3 regions of the Mesorhizobium sp. LNHC232B00 genome follow, and region 3 is predicted to be linked to each of the others. Evidence: predicted binding sites of a transcription regulator. Region 3 holds the regulator's gene; each other region holds the start of a gene.
What was found. The regulator LexA, encoded in region 3, represses DNA repair genes until DNA is damaged. The targets are predictions, from matches to a motif close to TGTTCNNNNTGTGTTCNG.
Positions count from the first base shown of each region.

Region 1: the regulator LexA is predicted to act here: its motif matches at 2,378-2,395, upstream of X743_RS157020 (DNA recombination protein RmuC).
Region 2: the regulator LexA is predicted to act here: its motif matches at 1,716-1,733, upstream of recA (recombinase RecA).

Region 1 covers NZ_AYWP01000007.1:189,434-193,934, forward strand. The annotation lists gene truA (tRNA pseudouridine(38-40) synthase TruA) at 1-310, opposite strand, end outside; gene X743_RS157035 (N-acetyltransferase) at 334-840, opposite strand; gene fmt (methionyl-tRNA formyltransferase) at 837-1,790, opposite strand; gene def (peptide deformylase) at 1,794-2,324, opposite strand; gene X743_RS157020 (DNA recombination protein RmuC) at 2,428-3,699, shown strand; gene X743_RS157015 (GFA family protein) at 3,721-4,125, opposite strand; partial or broken gene X743_RS01000000168895 (cation diffusion facilitator family transporter) at 4,190-4,501, opposite strand, start outside.
Region 2 covers NZ_AYWP01000003.1:115,239-119,739, reverse strand. The annotation lists partial or broken gene alaS (alanine--tRNA ligase) at 1-295, opposite strand, end outside; gene recA (recombinase RecA) at 558-1,658, opposite strand; gene X743_RS163760 (carbohydrate kinase family protein) at 1,939-2,883, shown strand; gene X743_RS163765 (pseudouridine-5'-phosphate glycosidase) at 2,957-3,874, shown strand; gene X743_RS163770 (TfoX/Sxy family protein) at 4,080-4,403, opposite strand; gene X743_RS163775 (GFA family protein) at 4,496-4,501, shown strand, end outside.
Region 3 covers NZ_AYWP01000005.1:111,599-116,099, reverse strand. The annotation lists gene X743_RS159735 (ABC transporter substrate-binding protein) at 1-496, opposite strand, end outside; gene X743_RS159740 (GntR family transcriptional regulator) at 648-1,421, shown strand; gene lexA (transcriptional repressor LexA) at 1,849-2,601, shown strand; gene X743_RS159755 (ComEC/Rec2 family competence protein) at 2,595-4,501, opposite strand, start outside.

The DNA of each region.
Region 1 (4,501 bases), on a different contig from region 3:
CGTCGAAATCGTCGGGGGCGACGTCCGCCTTGAGGATGACAACGCGTGCGCCCGCCGCCTGCAGATGGGCGTTGACGGCATCGCGCACCTTGTCGCCAGGCCACGCCTTGACGAGGTCGACATGCGCCACCTGGGCGGTCGCATGCACGCCTGCATCGGTGCGGCCGGCGGCGCGCAGTCGCACCGCCTCGCCGCAGAACTTTTCGATCGCCTCTTCGATCGCCTGCTGCACCGAAGGCTGATCGGCCTGGTGCTGCCAGCCGGCGAAAAGGCTGCCGTCATATTCGATGTCGAGGCGAAATCGCGGCATGCCGGGCGGCTATACGCTTTCGCCTAGGCGGCGAGAGCGGTGAAGGCGGAAGCGTAGATCAGCCTGCCGGCTTCCGGAGCGTCGCCCCAGGCCAGCGCCTGCAGCGCTTCGCCCTGGTATTCGCTCTCGAACTTTTCGGCCCGCGCATGGCTGTAGCCGAAACGGCCGTAATAGGGTGGATCGCCCAGCACCACGGCCAGCGTCTCGCCGGCATCCTTGAGGCGGATATGCGCCTCGCGGATCAGCGCGCCGCCAATGCCGCTGCCATGGAAGGAGGGCTCCACCGCCAGCGGCGCGAGCGCCACTGCCGCGAAGCTCTTGCCGCCATTTTGGACGAACAGCCGGGAAAACAGGATGTGGCCGACCACTTGCCCATCTTCCTCCGCCACCAGTTCGACGATGGCATCGCCGCCCGTCACCAGCGCATCGACCAGCCCGGCTTCCGCCTGCTGGCCGAAAGCGTGTTCCTCGACGTCGCGAATGGCCTCGCGATCCCGCGGCGTCGCCGCGCGTATCGACATCATGCTCATGAGAACTTCATTCCTTTTTCGATCTTGGCCCCGCGCAGGAATTCCGACGCGGCAGCGGGCCTTCCGCCCGCGCGTTGAACTTCGACCAGCCTGACCGCGCCTGTTCCGCAGGCCACCGTCAGCCGCTCATCGAGAATGCCTCCCGACTCGCCCAGATCATCCGAAAGCGGCAGGCCTTCGGACAGCGTCGAGCGAAGCAGTTTCAGCCGCTCCGGGCGGCCGCCAATGTCAATCTCGGACCAGGCGCCGGGAAAGGGCGACAGGCCGCGAATGGTGTTGTGGACCTCGGCCGCTGGCCGCGTCCAGTCCACGTGCGTCTCGGATTTATCGATTTTTCTGGCGTAAGTCACCCCGTCCACGGCCTGTGCGGTAAATCTCAGGGTGTTCTCTTCCAGCCGCGCCAGCGCTTCCACCATCAGGGCAGCACCGACGCTCATCAACCGATCATGCAGATCGCCGGCAGTCATATCGGGTTCGATGCCGCATTTTTCAACCAGTCCCACCGGCCCGGTGTCCAGGCCCTCATCCATGCGCATCACCATCATGCCGGTTTCCAGGTCGCCCGCCATGATGGCGCGCTGGATGGGAGCCGCGCCCCGCCAGCGCGGCAACAGTGACGCATGGCCGTTGATGCAGCCGAGCCGGGGCGCGTCGAGGACCGCTTTGGGCAGCAGCAACCCATAGGCGACGACCACGGCGATATCGGCCTCCAGGGCATGCAAAGCGGCCTGCTCGGCTTCGCCTTTCAGCGATACGGGCGTCCGCACCTCGACGCCCAGCCGCTCCGCCTCGCGCTGTACCGGCGACGGCGTCAGTTCCAGCCCGCGCCGTCCGGCGGCGCGCGGCGGCTGGGTATAGACGGCTGCAATCTGGTGTCCCGCTTCGGCAATGGCGCGCAACGTCGGCACCGAAAACTCAGGCGTGCCCATGAAGATGACGCGAAGGGGCATTCCCTATCCCACCAGTTTGCCCGGCGCCTTGTCCTTGGCGAGCTTCTTGAACTTCTTCACCACCATGTCTCGCTTCAGCTTCGAGATGTGGTCGATGAACAGCACGCCGTTGAGATGATCGATCTCGTGCTGCAGGCAGGTCGCCATCAGCCCCTCGGCCTCCATCTCCTGCAGCTTGCCGTCGCGATCGAGATATTTCACACGCACCGAAGCGGGGCGTTCGACCTCGGCGTAATAGTCGGGGATGGACAGGCAGCCTTCCTCGTAGACGGAGCGCTGGTCGGCGCTTTCCAGGATCTCGGGATTGATGAAGACATGCGGCGCCGGCGTCTCGTCTTCCTTGGCGAGATCGATCACCAGCATGCGCAGGGGTTCGCCGATCTGGATCGCGGCCAGCCCGATGCCTGGCGCGTCATACATGGTCGCAAGCATGTCGTCGGCTAATCCGCGCAACGGCGCGTCGACGCGTTCCACCGGCTTGGAAACCTGGCGCAGGATGGGGTCGGGAAGGATGATGAGCGGCTTGATCGGCATGGCGTTCCACCTAAGACGTCCAGCGAAAAGCGTCAACCGGGGCGTCTGAGCCTCGTTCACGTTTTGATCTGTGTCGTCGGGCCGAATCGGCTATGCTGTCCACATGAATGACCTGAGCACCATCCTTTCGGAGCCCGTCGCACGGCTTGGCGCCTCCACGATCACGCTTGGCCACGCGCTGGCTTTCGGCGCATTGCTGTTTCTTGGCCTGGTCGTGGCGCTTGTCGTCGCGCTGTGGCGGTCGGCCAAGGCGCGCGCCGTGGCGGCTGCCGAAGCCGCCGACCACGCCCGCGACGCCGAGGCGCGGATGGCCGGCATTCTGCAATCCCAGGCGGAGATGCAGGGCCGCATGGGCGCTATCGCCGAAGTGTTCGGCGCGCGCCAGGCAGAGCTGACGCAATCGATCGGCCAGCGTCTCGACGCCATGACCGGCCGCATCGGCCAGACCATGACCGAACAGACCAAATCCACCCATGAAAGCCTGGCCAAGCTGCAGGAGCGGCTGGCGGTCATCGATACCGCGCAGGGCAACATCCAGTCGCTCGCCGGCCAGGTCGTGCAGTTGCAGGCGATCCTATCCAACAAGCAGACGCGCGGCGCCTTCGGCCAGTCGCGCATGGAGGCGATCGTCGCCGACGGTCTGCCGCATGGCGCTTACGAGTTCCAGGCGACGCTGTCGAACGGCAGCCGGCCCGATTGTCTGGTGAAAATGCCGAATGGCGCGCCGTCGCTGGCCATCGATGCCAAGTTCCCGCTGGAGGCATGGAACGCCATCCGTGCCGCCGATGGCGCCGACCTGCAGAAGGTCGCGGCCCAGGCCTTCCGCCGCGACATCGAGATCCATGTCCGCGACATCTCGGAAAAATACCTGATCCAGGGCGAGACCCAGGACACCGCCTTCATGTTCGTGCCGTCGGAATCGGTGTTCGCCGAAATCCACGAGAATTTCGAGGCGATCGTCCACAAGGCACATCGGGCGCGCGTCGTCATCGTTTCGCCGTCGCTGCTGATGCTGTCGATCCAGGTCATCCAGGCCATCCTCAAGGACGCCCGCATGCGCGAACAGGCGCATCTGATCCAGGGCGAGGTGATCCGGCTGATGGAGGATGTCGCGCGGGTCGACGAGCGGGTGCGCAAATTGCAGGTCCATTTCGGCCAGTCGGCCAAGGACATCGACGATATCCTGGTCTCGACATCGAAGGTCACCAAGCGCGGCCAGAAGATCGAGGCGCTGGAATTCGGCGCGCAGCCAGACGGCGATGCCGGCCCGGACGGCGCCTCACGTGCACCGGCCGCGAAGGCCGACGCCGGCCCCCGCGTCGCCGATTCGAAGACCGGTCAGCTCAGGCTGAGGGTCGTCGAAGGCGACGATTGAGGCGCGGCACCTGACCCGGCGCTACTGCTCCTCCACCGTGGTCATGCCCTGAAATTCAGGCAGCCAGTGCAGCGCCGAGCGGTGCCATTTCTGCAGTGTCGGAACCAGATCCTGACGTTGCCTTGCGGTCCCCACCCGAATTCCATAGACCTTCGGACCATCGCCGACCGACGTGGCGTAAAGGTGCGAGCCGCAGTCTGGGCAAAAGGCCTGGACGCGCTTGGCGCCGCTCGCCACGGTCTTGATGTAGATTTTCGGGGTGCCGCGCGTGATCCGGTAGTTGTTTTCCGGCGCCGGAACCGTCACGCGAAAGGCGGTGCCGGTCAGCTGCTGGCAATCCGTGCAATGGCAGATCGACGTCTTTTCCGGGTCGACCTCCGCTTCGTAGGTGATGGCGCCACAGTGGCATCCGCCGTCTATCTTCATCGTCGCTCCTCCTGCAATTCGGACCAATCTTAGCGGGGCAAGCCCGCGAGGCAACTTCGCTTTGCTAGTCCAGGCCCGGGCCGGACATGGCACCGATCAGCTTGCGCCGCTGCTCCCAGGTACCAGTGGTCTGCGGCTTGACGAACAGCCGCGTGATCTCCGGCATTTCTGCCTTCAGGCGCGCCTCGATGCGCTCGACACAGGCCTCGATCTCCGGCGCCGCCAGATGATCCTCGAACTCGATGCTCAGGGCGGCGACGATCTCTGCCGGTCCCATATGGACGGTCAGAACGCCGTTCGCCCGCTGTACGGCCGGATCCTGCTGGACGATCGCCAGCACCCTTTTCTGCACCTCGGGTGAAGCCGGCTCGCCGAT
Region 2 (4,501 bases), on a different contig from region 3:
CGAACGAGAAATTACCGAGCATCTCGAAGAAGGTCAGGTGGCGCGCGGTGTAGCCGACATTGTCGAGGTCGTTGTGCTTGCCGCCGGCGCGAACGCTCTTCTGAGCAGTCGTGGCGCGCGAATAGGGCCGCTTCTCCAAACCGGTGAAGACGTTCTTGAACTGCACCATGCCGGCATTGGTGAACATCAATGTCGGGTCGTTGCGCGGCACGAGCGGGCTCGAGGCGACGACCTCGTGGCCCTCCCTGCGGAAATAGTCGAGGAATGTCGACCGGATTTCGTTCACGCCACTCATGACTGCTGCCTTTTTTCGCGAAAACCGCCGGCAACCCGGCGGAAATGGGCTCTGCTTTTTGCAGAGATAGATTGGGCCTTTTAGCGGGCACGCTTCACCCTGTCCAGAAACACGGAATTGGGCCAATCCACCAGCTTGCCGGCAGCCCAAAAACAAAAACCGCCGGCTCGAAGGCCGGCGGTTTTGGACGCGGTACTAAAGAACTCGATTACATAAGCATTGGATCATAGGCAGGAATTATGGCCGAACTCCGGCCATTAGCCTACATCGCGCCGGCTTCATCCTCGAAACCGTCGTCGCCATTGCCCTCAGAGCCACCATTTTCGAGGAATTTCTCGGCGATCAGCCCGGCATTCTGCCGCAGCGCCAGTTCGATCTCACGCGCCGTATCGGGATTGTCGCGCAGGAACAGTTTTGCATTTTCGCGGCCCTGGCCGAGACGCTGCGAATTGTAAGAGAACCAGGCGCCCGATTTCTCGACCACGCCGGCCTTGACGCCGAGATCGACCAGTTCGCCGGTCTTGGACACGCCTTCACCGTACATGATGTCGAACTCGACCACCTTGAAGGGCGGCGCCAGCTTGTTCTTGACCACCTTGACGCGGGTCTGGTTGCCGACGACCTCGTCACGGTCCTTGACCGAACCGATGCGGCGGATGTCGAGGCGCACCGAGGCGTAGAACTTCAGCGCATTGCCGCCAGTGGTGGTTTCGGGCGAACCGAACATGACGCCGATCTTCATGCGGATCTGGTTGATGAAGATGACCATGGTGTTGGAGCGCGAGATCGAGGCGGTGAGCTTGCGCAGCGCCTGGCTCATCAAACGGGCCTGCAGACCCGGCAGCGAATCGCCCATCTCGCCTTCGATTTCGGCGCGTGGCGTCAGCGCCGCGACCGAATCGACCACCAGCACGTCGATGGCGCCGGAACGCACCAGCGTGTCGCAGATTTCCAGCGCCTGCTCGCCGGTGTCGGGCTGCGAGATCAGGAGGTTTTCGAGATCGACGCCAAGCTTGCGGGCGTAGACCGGATCGAGCGCATGCTCGGCATCGACGAAGGCGCAGATGCCGCCCTTCTTCTGGGCTTCGGCCACCGTGTGCAGCGCCAGCGTCGTCTTGCCCGAGCTTTCCGGCCCGTAGATCTCGATGATGCGGCCGCGCGGCAGGCCACCGACGCCAAGCGCGATGTCGAGGCCGAGCGAGCCGGTCGGCACCGTCTCGATCTCGACGACCTGCTCGTTCGCGCCGAGCCGCATGATCGAGCCCTTGCCGAAAGCCCGCTCGATTTGCGACAGCGCCGCATCCAGAGCCTTTGATTTGTCCACTGCCTTATCCTCTACAAGCCGCAAAGAATTCTGAGCCATGATACATCACCCCTTGGTCGTCAATGAAGGCCGGACAATCCGTAATCCCTACCATTTTGTACCTTTTTTGTTCTCGTTTGGCAAGAGGGATCAAACATCTGAAAAACAAGTGATATCCGGATTTGTTCTTTTTTCGTACCAAGAGATCGAACAGCAATGCACCTCGCATTGGGCCAGACAGCTCGATTGTTTCGGTTCGCCGAATCGCTGCCTTGCGTGCGAAACTCCATCCGCAGCCTAACGCTTGTGCGGCAGGAATAACAAAGGGCATATCGCCGGCATGGTGAAATCCGCAAAGATACTGGCCGTGGGCGGCGCCCACATAGACCGGCGTGGCCAGGTGTCCGGCGCCTATGTGCCCGCCGCGTCCAATCCCGGCACGATGCGCGAGGATGTCGGCGGCGGCGTCTTCAATGCATTGCGCAGCACGGTGCGGCGCGGCGTGTCGGCCTCGCTGATGTCGATGCGCGGCGGCGATGCGGCGGGCGACACCGTTTCGCGCGCCATAGCGGAAGCTGGCATCGCCGATCTGTCGGCGGTGTTCCTCGACCGAACCACGCCGAGCTACACGGCGCTGATCGACCGCGAGGGCGAACTGATCGTCGGCTTTGCCGACATGGCTCTCTACGACCTGGCGTTTCCCAAGCAGATCAGGCGTTCCAAGGTGCGGGAGGTGGTCGCGGCCGCCGATGCCATCTTGTGCGACGCCAATTTGCCGTCCTCGGCGCTGGAGCGGCTCGTCGCACTCGCCGCGGGCAAGCCGGTGTACGCGATTGCCATTTCGCCGGCCAAGGTGGTGCGGCTGATGCCGGTGCTCGGCGCGCTGGCGCTGGTCTTCATGAACCGGAGCGAGGCCATCGTGCTGGCGGGCGTCAACGCAAATGCCGCGAATCCGGCTGTCGTCGACGGGCTGCGCTGCAGCGGTCTCAGAAGCGGTGTGGTTACCGCAGGTGGCGGCGCGGTGCTGGGTTTCGACCAAGCAGGCGCCTTTTCGATCTTGCCGCCTGCCCCGAGAAAAATCGCCGATGTCACCGGAGCCGGCGACGCATTGGCAGGTGCAACGATCGCGGCCTTGCTGCGCGGTCTGCCTTTTCGCGAGGCCTTGCGCGACGGCGTCGCGGCGGCGACGCTGGCCATCGAAAGCGCGGACGCCGTTCCCGATTTCAGCGAGGCATCCTTCGTGCAAGCCCTGGCCCTTGTGCCGGATGCGCAGGAAATGGCATGAGACCGGCAAATTCATGGTCCGCAGCGCCGGCTAGCGTCGAGATAGATGCGGGCGCTCCAGCTTGGAGATCCAGATGAACCCGGAAACCGCCCACCCCTTCATCGACGTCCATGCGCCGGTGGCGCGGGCCCTCGCCGCCGGCCAGCCGGTGGTGGCGCTGGAAAGCACCATCATCACCCATGGCATGCCCTATCCCGACAATGGCGCCATGGCGGCCGATGTGGAAAAGATCATCAGTGACGGCGGCGCCGTGCCGGCGACGATCGCAGTGGTCGGCGGCCGCATCAAGATCGGCCTTGCGGATGGAGAGCGGGAATCGCTGGCCATGACGGGCGATGCCATGAAGCTGTCGCGTGCCGATCTCGGCTTTGCCGTCGCGCAAGGGCGCACCGGCGGCACCACGGTCGCCGCCACCATGATCGCGGCGCACATGGTCGGCATAAAAGTGTTCGCCACCGGCGGCATCGGCGGCGTGCACAAGGGCGCGGAAAAGAGTTTTGACATCTCCGCCGATCTCGACGAACTGGCGCGCACGCCGGTCATCGTCGTCTCGGCCGGCGCCAAGGCCATCCTCGACATTGAAAAGACGCTGGAAGTGCTGGAAACGCGCGGCGTGCCTGTCGTCGGCGCTGGCTGCGAGACGATGCCGGCCTTCTGGTCGCGGCAGTCGCCGTTCCGCGCGCCGCTGACCCTGCACAAGCCGGAAGAGATCGCGCATTTCTTCCGGACCAGGGCTGCACTAGGCTTGAATGGCGGCATGCTGATCGCCAATCCGGTGCCGGAAAACCACGAAATCCCGGCTGAGGAGATGGCCGGCTATATCGGGGCGGCTCAGAAGGCGGCAGAGGCGCTCAATGTGACGGGCAAGGCGGTGACGCCGTTCCTGTTGTCGAAAATCCTCGAACTGACCGGCGGCCGGAGCCTGAAGACCAACATCGCCCTGGTCGAAAACAATGCGCGGTTGGCGGCGCGGATTGCGAAGGCGCTGTAGGGCGGCCAATGTCGGCGGGACAGCACCCCCTCTGTCCTGCCGGACATCTCCCCCGCAAGGGGGGAGATTGCTTGTCACTCCGGCCTTCGCCAATCGCAGACGTTGAAAGCGAGAGCCGGCAGTTGAGCTGCCAATCTCCCCCTTGCGGGGGAGATGGCCGGCAGGCCAGAGGGGGGTACTGTCCCGCAACGTCCGCAAGTTGGCATCACTTCCCAGCCCTTCGCCCCGCCTCATACGCGCGGCGCGCCCACACCGTCATCTCGTCGGGATCATCGAAAGCACTGTCTGGAACGCTCCAATAGGGCATGGCGACCAGCTTGCCGTGGCGAGAGCCGGTGTAGGTCCATTGCTTGCAGCCGGCGGCTTCGAAGTCGGGCGCGCTTTGTTCGTCGGCCTTCAGCAGCAATTCGCCGCGCAGCACGATGGCGACGATGACGCCTTCGAAATAGATGCCCTTGCCGCCGAACAGCTTGCGGATGCTGAGCGGGCCGAGGCCCTCGAACAGTTCGGCGATGCGTTCATTGTCCATGCCGCGATCATGTCATCGGCGTCAGGCCTTGTCATCGCCGCAACCAAAATCATGCTGACAGGTTGAAAGAGGATCGATCGGAGTTTCCCGCCATGCCT
Region 3 (4,501 bases):
AGCGCTTGGCGTTCGGCAACAGCTTCTTGGTGAAGGCCATCACCGCGGCGACATCCTGCAGATCGCTGGCGCCGGTCATACCTTCATCTCCCGCGTCCCACGACGGCACCAGCTTGGCCGCCACCGGATCGGTGACCGCGGCAAAGACGATCGGAATGCCGGAGCCCGCGAGTGCCTTCTTGGCGATCTGCGAGACCGGCGTGGTGATGGTGTAGATCAGCTTGGGCTGCTCGGCCTGCAGCTTGGCGATCATCTGCGGCACCAGCGATGCATCGAAATTGGTATGGCTCTCCGTGTAGACGACGTCCTTGCCCTCTACGAAGCCATTGTCCGTCAGCGCCTTCTTGAAGCCGGCTATGGCGGCGTTCAATTGCGGATGCTCGCCGAAATTGGCGATGCCGATACGGATCTGATCGGCCGCGGCGCTGCCGGCGCTGACCATCAATGCACCTGCCAGGGCCAATCCCGACAGCCATGCGGATTTCGACTTCAACATCATTTCCTCCCAGATTTGATCAGCGCCGCCTTCGGGGCACCTCCAGCGATCATGGTCAGTCCCTCGGCGCATGTCAAACATTATATATAACTCTTGCCATCACTCACCATCATATATAATTTCTCCAATGGCAGAGAACGAATGGATCGCGATGCAGGACCAGAAGAACTCCACCAAGACGGAAGCCGCCTACCAGCTTCTGCGGCGCGATATCCTCACCACCCGTCTCATGCCGGGTGCCCCGCTCAAGCTCAGCGCCTTGCGCGGCACCTATGGAGTTGGCTGGACGCCGCTGCGCGAAGCGTTGTCGCGCCTCGAAGCCGAACGCCTGGTCACCGCCATCAGCAATCGCGGCTTCGCGGTCGCCCCCGTGTCCCGCGCCGAACTTGAGGATCTGGCGCGCGCGAGGATGGTCGTCGAGATACCGCTCTTCCAGGAATCGATGGAGAAAGGCGGCCGGCAGTGGGAAGACGCGGTCGTCACCGCGCACTACCGGCTCGCCCGCTGCAAGACCGCGGTGGATGACCCATCGGATGCCGCCGTCGACCAATGGGACGAGAACCACGAGGCTTTTCACGCGGCGCTGCTGAGTGCGGCGACGTCCAGCTGGCTGTTGCGGTTTCGCTCGACGATCTCGGACCAGCTGCGCCGGCACCATCGCTTTCTTGGGCTGGCGCCGACATTGCGGGCCGCGGCCGGCCTCAAGGCTGGCTACGAGGAGGCCATGGACGCGCTGCGCGAGGCGATGGCGATCGAGCACCACACCGCAATCATGGAAGCCGCCCTGGACCGCGACGTCGAGCGGGCAAAAGCGCTGATGACGGCCCACATCGGTTATACGCTGCACGTCTATGTCCACACCGAGGACGGCGACGCGAACAAGGACGTCGGGCGCGCCGGCAGCTTGAAAGCGGTTGCCGGATGATTTCGGCACCTCCGCATCGTCCGACGCTTGGCGAGATTGCCGAAGCCCGCGATCGGTACCTGCTTCCGAACAGCTATTGTTGGCGTTTTGATTTCGTTTCGTTCACGGCAGGCAAGCCGATCGCAGGCGCGGAAATCGGCATCGCCGGGCTCTGCCGTCGGCTGATGCCGAGCCATGTCGCAAGACAGGCCACAGGCTATTAACCAAGACATTTCAATGCGGGCGACGGGCGGCAACGGGCGAAAATCCCCGATTTCCGGCCTGTCCGGCTCTGCAAATGATTACGGCCCTCTTACCAAATTCACTAAACTTTAAACGGTTGCAGAACACAACTGGAACAGATAGTGTTTGTTCTGGGTTTGTTTTTTCGATTCTGGATCAGAACCATTCTGGATCAAAACCTTGTCCAGATGCCTTGGGGGCCGCCATGCTGACACGCAAGCAACATGAACTCTTGATGTTCATTCATGAACGGCTCAAGGAAAGCGGTATTCCGCCCTCCTTCGACGAGATGAAAGAGGCGCTCGACCTCGCCTCCAAATCAGGGATCCATCGCTTGATCACGGCGCTGGAGGAACGCGGCTTCATTCGCCGGCTGCCCAACCGAGCGCGTGCGCTGGAAGTGCTGCGGCTGCCCGATTCGATCGCGCCGGGCCTCAACGCGGCGAAGAAATTCTCGCCAAGTGTCATCCAGGGAAGTCTCGGCCAAGGCGGTTTCGGTCAGGGCAGCCTCGGCCGCCAGATCAAGCCGGCACCGTCGCGCTTTGCCGCTGCCGGCAACGACGACGATGCGGTACCAGCGGTGTCCATCCCGGTTATGGGTCGCATCGCTGCCGGTGTGCCCATCGATGCCATCCAGCATCAGACGCATACCATCTCGGTGCCGCCGGACATGATCATGGGCGGCGAGCACTATGCGCTGGAGGTCAAGGGCGACTCGATGATCGAGGCCGGCATCTTCGATGGCGACACGGTCATTATCCGCAACGCCGATACGGCGAGTCCGGGCGAGATCGTCGTGGCGCTGGTCGACGAGGAGGAAGCGACCCTGAAGCGGTTCCGCCGCAAGGGTGCCTCGATTGCGCTTGAAGCCGCCAATCCGGCCTACGAGACGCGCATCTTCGGGCCGGACAGGGTCAAGGTGCAGGGCAAGCTCGTCGGGCTGATCAGGCGCTACTGAGCCGGCACGGCACTTGGCTTGTCAGGTTTGCGATAGGGCTGCAGGCCCCTCGCCTCGCGCGAAAATTTTCGCTGCGCGTGCCAGGGCCGATACGGGCTGTCCACCGCGAAGCTGATGGTTGGCGGACCGGTGGCCGATTGGCGGTCGAAGAAGATGGCCGCGCTGCCCTTGCGGGCGAGCTGCCGTTTGGTGACGACGAGAACCAGCGGATTGTGGCAGGCGTCGTAGGCCGTTGCGTCATTGACGATGATCAGGTCGGCGAAGCCACAGGCCTTCCAGGTATCCTTGCGGTCTTCGACATGCGCTATGATCGCACCGGACGGGTGCCTGGCGAGACAGACACCGTCGGTGCAATAGAACGGCGCTCCCGGCGGCAGGCTGACGGCATCAGCAATATCGAATTGTCCATCCGCCTTGTCGAACATCTCCGGCAGGATGATGGTTTCGGATCTCAGCGCGCGTTTCCAGTTGTCGACGGTGAATTCGTTCGGCCGGGCCCGGCTGACCGCGAGTTCGCCACCGCCGATCGGCAGCGCGACCAGCCGCGCGTCTTCCGAGACCAGCACATCCGGCGTGCGCGTGTCGGACACCACCAGCAAGCCGGCGAGCGCGAATGGAAGCGCTGCAAGCCGCAGCCACGTCGTCGCCATCGTCGCGATGACCAGGGCAATTGCCACCAGCAGAACGGATTGCTGTGAGATGAGCCCGACCGCATCGACCGGAGAGCGTTCTGATATCCACGCCGAAATGGCGATCATCGCGGTCAGGCCCTTGCCCATCAGGTAAAGGGATGGCGCGTCCAGGCCGAACGGCATCAGCAGCGCGCTGGCAACGGCCAGGAACATCACGAGTGAGACGATCGGCATGACGGCCAGATTGGCGAACAGGCTGAGCGGCGACACCCGCTGGAAATGCCAGATGGCAAACAGCGCCGTGGCGCTGCCGGCGATGATCGACGTCATGGCCAGCCCGCCTGTCGCCAGCAGGAATTTGCGCGTCAGGAAACCCGGCAAGGAGCGCTTCGGCGGCGGCGGTCTGGTCTTTCCCGCCCGGTGATCCGCCCAGCCGGCATAGGCGCCAACCAGGGCCGCGGTCGCGGCGAACGACATCTGGAAGCTCGGGCCGACCACCTCATGCGGCGAGACCAGGATGACGGCGATCGCCGAGATCGCCAGATTGCGCATGGTCAGCGCCGCGCGATCGAACAGGACGGCAATCAGCATCACCGCCAGCATGATGAAGCTGCGCTCGGCGGCGACGACGACGCCGGAGATGACGAGATAGGCGGCGATCGAGAAAAGTGCTGCCGCGGCCGCGTATTTCTTCACCGGCCGGCGCGCGGAAAAGTCCGGGAACAGCGCGAAGGCGCCGCGCAGCAGTCCCATGATGGTGCCGGCGACCAGCGCCATGTGCAGTCCCGAAATGGAGATGATGTGATAGATGCCGGTGCGCCGCATCGCTTCGTTGATTTCGTCGGGGATGCCGGCGCGCACGCCGACGATCAACGCCGCCGCGATCTCGCCTTCTGCGCCGCCGACGCTGCCCCTGATATGGTCGGCAATGGCTTCGCGGGCGTTCTCTATCGCTGATGAAAGGCGGGCCGACAGCGGCATGCCAGCGTCGTCGGCTGCAACGACTTTTGGATTGCCGAGAAAGAACCCGCTGCCACCGATGCCGGCGAAATAGCTGTCGAAGGAGAAATCATAGCTGTCCGGCCGCACCGGACCGGTCGGCGGCAACAGCTTGGCATAGCCGGTAATAAGGGAGCCGGCGGTCATTTCCGGCGGTATCTTGCGTGTCGAAAGCCGGACCCTTTCCGGCGCGTAGCGCAGTTTCGGCCGGGCGGTCGACGTCACGTCGATGGTAAGCCGGATGCGGCCGGTCTCCATCTCATCGATCG